2 regions of the Dactylosporangium sp. CA-139066 genome follow, and region 1 is predicted to be linked to the other one. Evidence: riboswitches for the same ligand, from Rfam matches in the RefSeq annotation. Region 1 holds a riboswitch; the other holds the start of a gene.
The links. A riboswitch is a leader RNA that binds a small molecule or an ion and turns the genes downstream of it on or off. The one in region 1 is predicted to bind thiamine pyrophosphate.
Positions count from the first base shown of each region.

Region 1 (3,391 bases):
CCGGCGCGCGTCGCGCCCGGCCAGCTCCGCCGAGGCCACGACCCGGCCCCCGGCCGGCCGGGTGAGGCCGCCCAGCAGCAGGGCCAGCGTGGTCTTGCCGGCGCCGTTGGGGCCCTGGACGGCGAGCGCCTCGCCCGGGCGTACCGCCTCATTGAGCTCGGTGAAGGGCAGCCGCAGCGACTCGGCGGTGAGCAGCGGGTCGCCGGGTTTCGCCGTGGCCCGCCGGGCCGGCAGCGGCGCGCCGGGCGCCCACACGGCGTCGGCGTCCTCGCCTATCACGATCGTGCGGTCGACCAGCGGCAGCGCCTCGTCGACCCGATGCTCGACGAGCACCATGGTGGCGTCGAGGTCCGGCAGCGCCTTGGCGATCGCGGTGCGCACCAGCTGCGCGCCGTCCGGGTCGAGGTTGGCGGTCGGCTCGTCGAGCAGCAGCAGGCGCGGGCGCAGCGCGATGACGCCCGCGATGGCCAGCCGCTGCTGCTCGCCGCCGGACAGCGCAGCGGTGTCGCGGTCCCGGCCGTAGGGGAAGCCGACCGCCGCCAGCGCCGCGTCGACCGCCGGCCAGATCCGCTCGCGCGGCACGGCCCGGTTCTCCAGGCCGAACGCGACGTCGTCGCCGCTTCGGCGCATCACCAGCTGGGTCTGCGGGTCCTGGAAGACGATGCCGGTCTCGTGGCGGGCCTGCCGCGCCGGCACGCCGTCGACGAAAACCTCGCCCTCCTGCTCGCCGGAGTCCTCGGCGAGCAGGCCGGCGAGCGCGGCGAGCAGGGTCGACTTGCCCGCGCCGGAGGCACCGAGCAGCAGGACCCGCTCGCCGTGCTCGATACGCAGGTCCAGGTGGCGCACCGCCCACGCCTTGCGCCCGGCGTGGCGCCACCCGAACCCGCGGAACTCGACTGTGCTCAAGACTTTTTTCGACAGTGACTCGTTCGCGGCACCTTCTAGACCGCGACTCGTTCGCGGCCCGAGGGGAAGCGGTCCAGCACGCCGGTCCTCGACAGCGCGCGCTGCAGCGCCCAGCTGCCGGCCCCGGCGACGACCGCGCCGCTGAGCACGACGAGCCCGGCGTACGTCCACTTCTGCGCGACGGTGAACGTGGTGCCGTAGTACACGCTCAGGTCGAACAGCGACGCGCCCACGCCGGCCAGGCCGCCCGCGATGAGCGCGTTGCCCAGGCGGTAGCTGCGGTAGCCGGTCGCGGCGAAGCCGAACTCGCCGCCGATGCCCTGCACCAGGCCGGACACGACGACGCCGAGGCCCCACGCGGAGCCGAACAGCGCGGAGACGACCGCGGCGACGATCTCGGTGTAGAGGCCGGCGCCGGGCTTGCGGATGACCAGCGGGCCGAGCACGCCCGGGATCAGCCAGACACCGTAGATCACGGCCCGCCACGGCAGGGCGAAGCTGCCCTCCAGCGCGGTCCAGAGGTTGTTCCAGGCGTAGAAGACCGCCGCGAACGCCACGGCGATGACGGACGCCACCACGATGTCGACGGTGCGCCAACGGGTCTGCATTTTGTTCGATACCTCCTAGTTCGGGGGCCGCGGGCGCTGACGCAGTCCGCGAAGGAACCAGAAGGAGACGCGACGCCACGACCGCCCCGGGATATGGACGGACGTGACGGCTGGCGTGAGGTGACCGAGCTCCCTGCGCTGGCATTACCCAGATCAGGTTCGAGGGTCTGCGGCGCCGCCCGTGGCGGCCCCCGCACTCTCAGCGCTGTGCGCTCCCCTGTCGGATGTGAAGTTGTTTCCTGAAGGTAACAGTGAACGTTGTTGACTCGTAGTCTCGGGTCATGAAAATCACGGCGCGCGATCTGACGTTCGACGTCGTGGCGGGCGGTCCGGCCGACGGGTCGCCGGTCCTGCTGCTGCACGGCTTCCCGCAGCACAGCGGCGAGTGGGCGGCGGTCACCCCGCTGCTGCACGCCGCCGGCCTGCGCACCTACGCCCTCGACCAGCGGGGCACGTCGCCCGGCGCCCGCCCGGCCGAGGCCGACGCCTACCGGATCACCGAGTGCGCCCTGGACGCCGTGGCCGTCCTCGATGCCCTGGATCTCGCGTCGGTACACCTGGTGGGCCACGACTGGGGCGCGGTGGCCGCCTGGCACGTGGCGCTCCGGCACCCCTCACGGGTGCGCACGCTCACGGCGGTCTCGGTGCCGCACCCGCACGCGAGCGCCTATGCCTACGCCAACGATCCCGACCAGCGGGAGCGCTCCGCGTACATCAAGCTGTTCCGCCGGCCCGGGAAGGCGGAGTCGCTGCTGCTCGAGGACGATGCGCGGCGGCTGCGGGCGCTCTTCGACGGCGCCGGCGTCGATCCCGAGGTCTACGTGCGCCCGCTACTGGAGCCCGGGGCGCTGACGGCCGCGCTGAACTGGTACCGCGCGATGAGCCCCCTCGACCTCGTCGGGCTGGGGCCGGCGGAGGTGCCGACGACGTACGTCTGGAGCGACGGCGACCTGGCGATCGGCGCCACGGCCGCGCGGGCCTGTGCGGAGTATGTCACGGCGGACTACCGGTTCGTCCCGCTTGCGGGGGTCAGTCACTGGATCCCCGACCAGGCGCCGTCAGCACTTGCCGATGCCATCGTGGCACGCTGTGTGACTTCGGCATAGCGCGGCCTACTCGCGGGTAATAACCTGGTCGTCAGGCCCGTCTACCTGGGGGTGGCCATGGTTTCCACGTCGGTGCGCGCCGAACGGGAGGCGCGCAAGGTCATCGAGGAGAACCGCGAGATCGAGTGGAGGAAGCCCAGCTTCGGCAAGGAGCTCTTCCTCGGCCGGTTGCGCCTCGATCTCATCGACCCGCTGCCGGAGCTCGATCCGGCCGCCGAGGCCCGCGGCGCGGAGTTCCGCGCGAAGCTGGCCGCGTATCTGTCCGCCGAGGTCGACGGCCAGCAGATCGAGCGCGACGCCCGCATTCCGGACGAGGTGCTCACCTCGCTGGGTGAACTGGGCGCCTTCGGGATGAAGATCGACGAGAAGTACGGCGGCCTGGGCCTGACCAACCTGGACTACTGCCGGGCGCTGATGCTCACCGGCTCGGTCAGCCCGGCGATCGGCGCGCTGCTGTCGGCGCACCAGTCCATCGGCGTGCCCCAGCCGCTCAAGCTGGTCGGCACCGACGAGCAGAAGCAGCGCTTCCTGCCCCGCCTCGCCGCCGGCGAGGTGTCGGCGTTCCTGCTCACCGAGCCGGAGGTCGGCTCCTATCCGGCGAACCTGCGCACGTCCGCGGTACCGACGCCGGAGGGCGACTACCTGCTCAACGGCGTCAAGCTGTGGGCGACCAACGGCACCCTGGCCACACTGTTCGTGGTCATGGCGCTGGTCCCGAAGAGCGAGGGCCACCGCGGCGGCATCACGGCGTTCGTCGTCGAGGGCGACGCG
Region 1 is NZ_JBNJNH010000001.1:344,535-347,925, forward strand. Features, by position in the region: gene ACQEVU_RS01605 (ABC transporter ATP-binding protein) at 1-906, opposite strand, end outside; gene ACQEVU_RS01610 (ECF transporter S component) at 942-1,514, opposite strand; TPP riboswitch at 1,627-1,743, opposite strand; gene ACQEVU_RS01615 (alpha/beta fold hydrolase) at 1,796-2,620, shown strand; gene ACQEVU_RS01620 (acyl-CoA dehydrogenase family protein) at 2,678-3,391, shown strand, end outside.

Region 2 (3,391 bases), 430 kb from region 1:
CCCGTGGTGGCCATCGGCGGCGTCACGGCCGCCCGGGCCGGGGAGCTCTACTCGGCCGGCGCGCACGCCGTCGCGGTGGTCGGCGCCGTCAGCGGTGCCGCCGACCCCTACGCGGCGGCCATGGAGTTCGTCCGATGAGCGGTCCGGAGCGTTGCGAAGGAGCCGCGAACAACGGGCGCAGCGTCGGCATCGTCGGGGGCGGAATCATCGGGCTCAGCATCGCCTTCGAGCTGCTCGAACGCGGCGTCGAGGACATCACCGTCTACGACCCCGACCCCTCGCGCGGCGCCGGGCTGGTCGCCGCCGGCATGCTCGCCCCGACCGCCGAGTCCAACTACGGCGAGGAGGCGCTGCAGGCGCTCATGCTCGAGTCGATGGGTCGCTGGCCGGGCTTCGCCGCGCGGGTCGAGGCGCGGACCGGGCACAGCCTGGCATACCGCGGCGAAGGCACCCTCCTCGTCGCGCTCACCGGCGACGACCAGGCCGAGATCGACCGGCTGGTGGGGTACTACCGCCGCGCCGGAACGCCGATCGAGCCGCTCACCGGCCGCGGGCTGCGCGAGCGCGAGCCGCTGCTCTCCCCGCGGGTCCGCGGCGGCGCGTTCGCCCCCGGCGACCACCAGGTCGACCCGCGCCGGCTGCTGGGCGCCCTGCGGACGTTGCCGCTGCGGTTCGCGACGCAGAAGATCGATGCGCTGTCCACGGTACGAGACGATGTGATCATCATCGCCGCCGGCGCCGCATCGGCCTCGCTGACCGGCCTGCCCGTCCGCCCGGTCAAGGGTCAGCTGCTGCGGCTGCGCGGCCCGGAACCCCTGCTCACGCACGTGATCCGGGGCGTGGCGAACGGCCGGCACGTGTACCTCGTCCCGCGCGCCGACGGCGAGCTGGTCGTCGGGGCCACCGAGGAGGAGCGCGGCGCGGACACCACCGTCACCGCCGGCGGCGTGCTCGACCTGCTGCGCCCGGCCGCCGACCTCGTGCCCGGCGTGGCCGAGCTGGCCCTGGCCGAGACCCTCGCCGGCCTGCGCCCCGGCACCCCCGACAACGCCCCCGTGCTGGGCTTTCTCGACGGCGAGCGGGTCCTGGCGGCGACCGGCCACCACCGCAACGGCGTCCTGCTGGCCCCGGTCACCGGTGAGGTCGTCGCCGACCTGGTGACCAGGGGATCGACGGACGTCGACATTGCCGCCTTCGGGGCGGGCCGCTTTACCTGAGCGCGGCCGCGGCGTTATGGTCGAGGCGTACCCCGCGGGAGTCCGGTGTGACCGGGCTGAGAGGGGGGCTGTGAGCCCCCGACCGTAGAACCTGATCCGGATCATGCCGGCGCAGGGAGGCAGGAGTGAGCCCGATGCACCTCGTGGTCAACGCCGTCGAGTCGACGGTCGACGACGACACCACCGTCGCCGACGTCGTGCACACCCTCGCGGGCGACGACCCGCGCGGGATCGCCGTCGCCCTCAACGGTGACGTGGTACCGCGGTCCCGCTGGGCGGACACCCGCCCGGCCGACGGCGACCACGTCGAGGTGCTGACGGCGGTGCAGGGTGGATGACCGCCTGCCCGCGGACGCCGGCCTTCCCGTTGACGCCGGCCTGCCCGGGGATGACGGCCTGCCCGCGGATGACGGCCTGCCCGGGGATGACGGCCTGACCATCGCCGGCGAGGCGCTGGCGTCGCGGCTGATCCTCGGTACGGGCGGGGCGACCAGCCACGCCGCTCTCGAGGCGGCGATCCGGGCCAGCGGGACCGCGCTCGTCACCGTCGCGCTGCGCCGGCTCGACCCGGCCGCGCCCTCGCTGCTCGGCGTGATCGAGCGCTGCGGCGTGCGCGTCCTGCCCAACACCGCCGGGTGCTACACGGCCACCGAGGCGGTGAAGCTCGCCCACCTCGCCCGCGAGGCGTTCGGCACGGCGTGGGTGAAACTCGAGGTGATCGGCGACGAGGACACCCTGCTGCCCGACGGGCTCGAGCTGGTCGCCGCCGCCGCGCAGCTGGTCGACGAGGGTTTCGTCGTCCTGCCGTACACCTCGGATGATCCGATCCTCGCCCAGCGCCTGGCCGACGCCGGATGCGCCGCCGTGATGCCGCTGGGCGCGCCCATCGGCTCCGGCCTGGGCATCCGCAACCCGCACAACATCGCGCTGATCCGGCAGAAGGTCACCGTCCCGGTCATCCTCGACGCGGGCATCGGCACCGCCTCCGACGCGGCGCTGGCCATGGAGCTCGGCTGCGACGGCGTGCTGCTCGCCTCGGCCGTGACCCGGGCCGAGGACCCGGCGCGCATGGCCGAGGCGATGCGCCTCGCGGTGCGGGCCGGCCGGCTGGCCCACGGCGCCGGCCGCATCCCCCGCCGCCTGCACGCGACCGCATCGAGCCCGACCGGAGGTATGCCGTGGTAGAGCCCGGCCTCATCGTCTTCACCGACCGCCGGCAGGCCGAACGCCCGCTGGAGGACGTGATCGCCATGGCGATCGACGGCGGGGCCCGGGCGGTGGTACTGCGGGAGCACGACCTGCCGCCCCGCCGCCGGCTGAAGCTGGCCAGCACCATCCGCACGGCCCTGGACCAGGTCGGCGGCCGGCTGCTGCTGGAGGAGGACCCGGCCCTGCGCAAGTGCCACGGCCTCGACGAGCTGGTGGCGGCCGGGGCGGACGGCGTGGAGTACGCCACCCTCTCGCCCATCTACCCGACCCGCAGCAAGCCCGGCTACGGCCCGCCGCTCGGCCTGGCGGCGCTGGGCCGGATGGCGCTCGTCGCGCCCGTCGCCGTGTACGCGCTGGGCGGGGTCGACACCCCGGGCCGCGTCCGGGACTGCCTCGACGAGGGCGCGGCCGGCGTCGCCGTGATGGGTGCGGTCATGCGCGCCGAGGACCCGGCCCGGCTCGTGAAGGAGCTGCTGAACGCATGAGTGGTCCGGAGCGGAGCGTAGGGGCCACTCATCAGTGGCTCAGTAACCAAAGATTCAGGCGACCGGAGCGAAGCGGAGGTCGCATGAATCCCGCCGTGGCCTTGACCATCGCCGGCTCGGACTCCGGTGGTGGGGCCGGCATCCAGGCCGACCTCAAGACGTTCGCCGCGCACGGGGTCTTCGGCACCAGCGTGATCACGGCGCTGACCGCGCAGAACAGCGCGGGTGTGCGGGGCATCTCGGCCGTCGGCCCCGACTTCGTCGCCGCCCAGCTCGACGCCGTCCTCGACGACCTGCCCGTCGCCGCGGTGAAGACCGGCATGCTGGCCACGCCGGAGACCGTCGCGCTCGTCGCCCGGTACGCGCCCCGCCTGCCCAACCTCGTCGTCGACCCCGTCCTCGTCGCCTCCTCCGGCGACCGGCTGTTCACCGCCGACGCCGAGCGGGCGTACCTCGAGCTGCTCTTCCCGCACGCCGCCG
Region 2 is NZ_JBNJNH010000001.1:779,333-782,723, forward strand. Features, by position in the region: gene thiE (thiamine phosphate synthase) at 1-138, shown strand, start outside; gene thiO (glycine oxidase ThiO) at 135-1,217, shown strand; TPP riboswitch at 1,244-1,353, shown strand; gene thiS (sulfur carrier protein ThiS) at 1,352-1,555, shown strand; gene ACQEVU_RS03685 (thiazole synthase) at 1,650-2,402, shown strand; gene ACQEVU_RS03690 (thiamine phosphate synthase) at 2,396-2,911, shown strand; gene thiD (bifunctional hydroxymethylpyrimidine kinase/phosphomethylpyrimidine kinase) at 2,995-3,391, shown strand, end outside.
Region 2: it holds a riboswitch for thiamine pyrophosphate, as region 1 does, so the genes downstream of both, thiS (sulfur carrier protein ThiS) here and ACQEVU_RS01610 (ECF transporter S component) in region 1, are expected to answer to the same signal.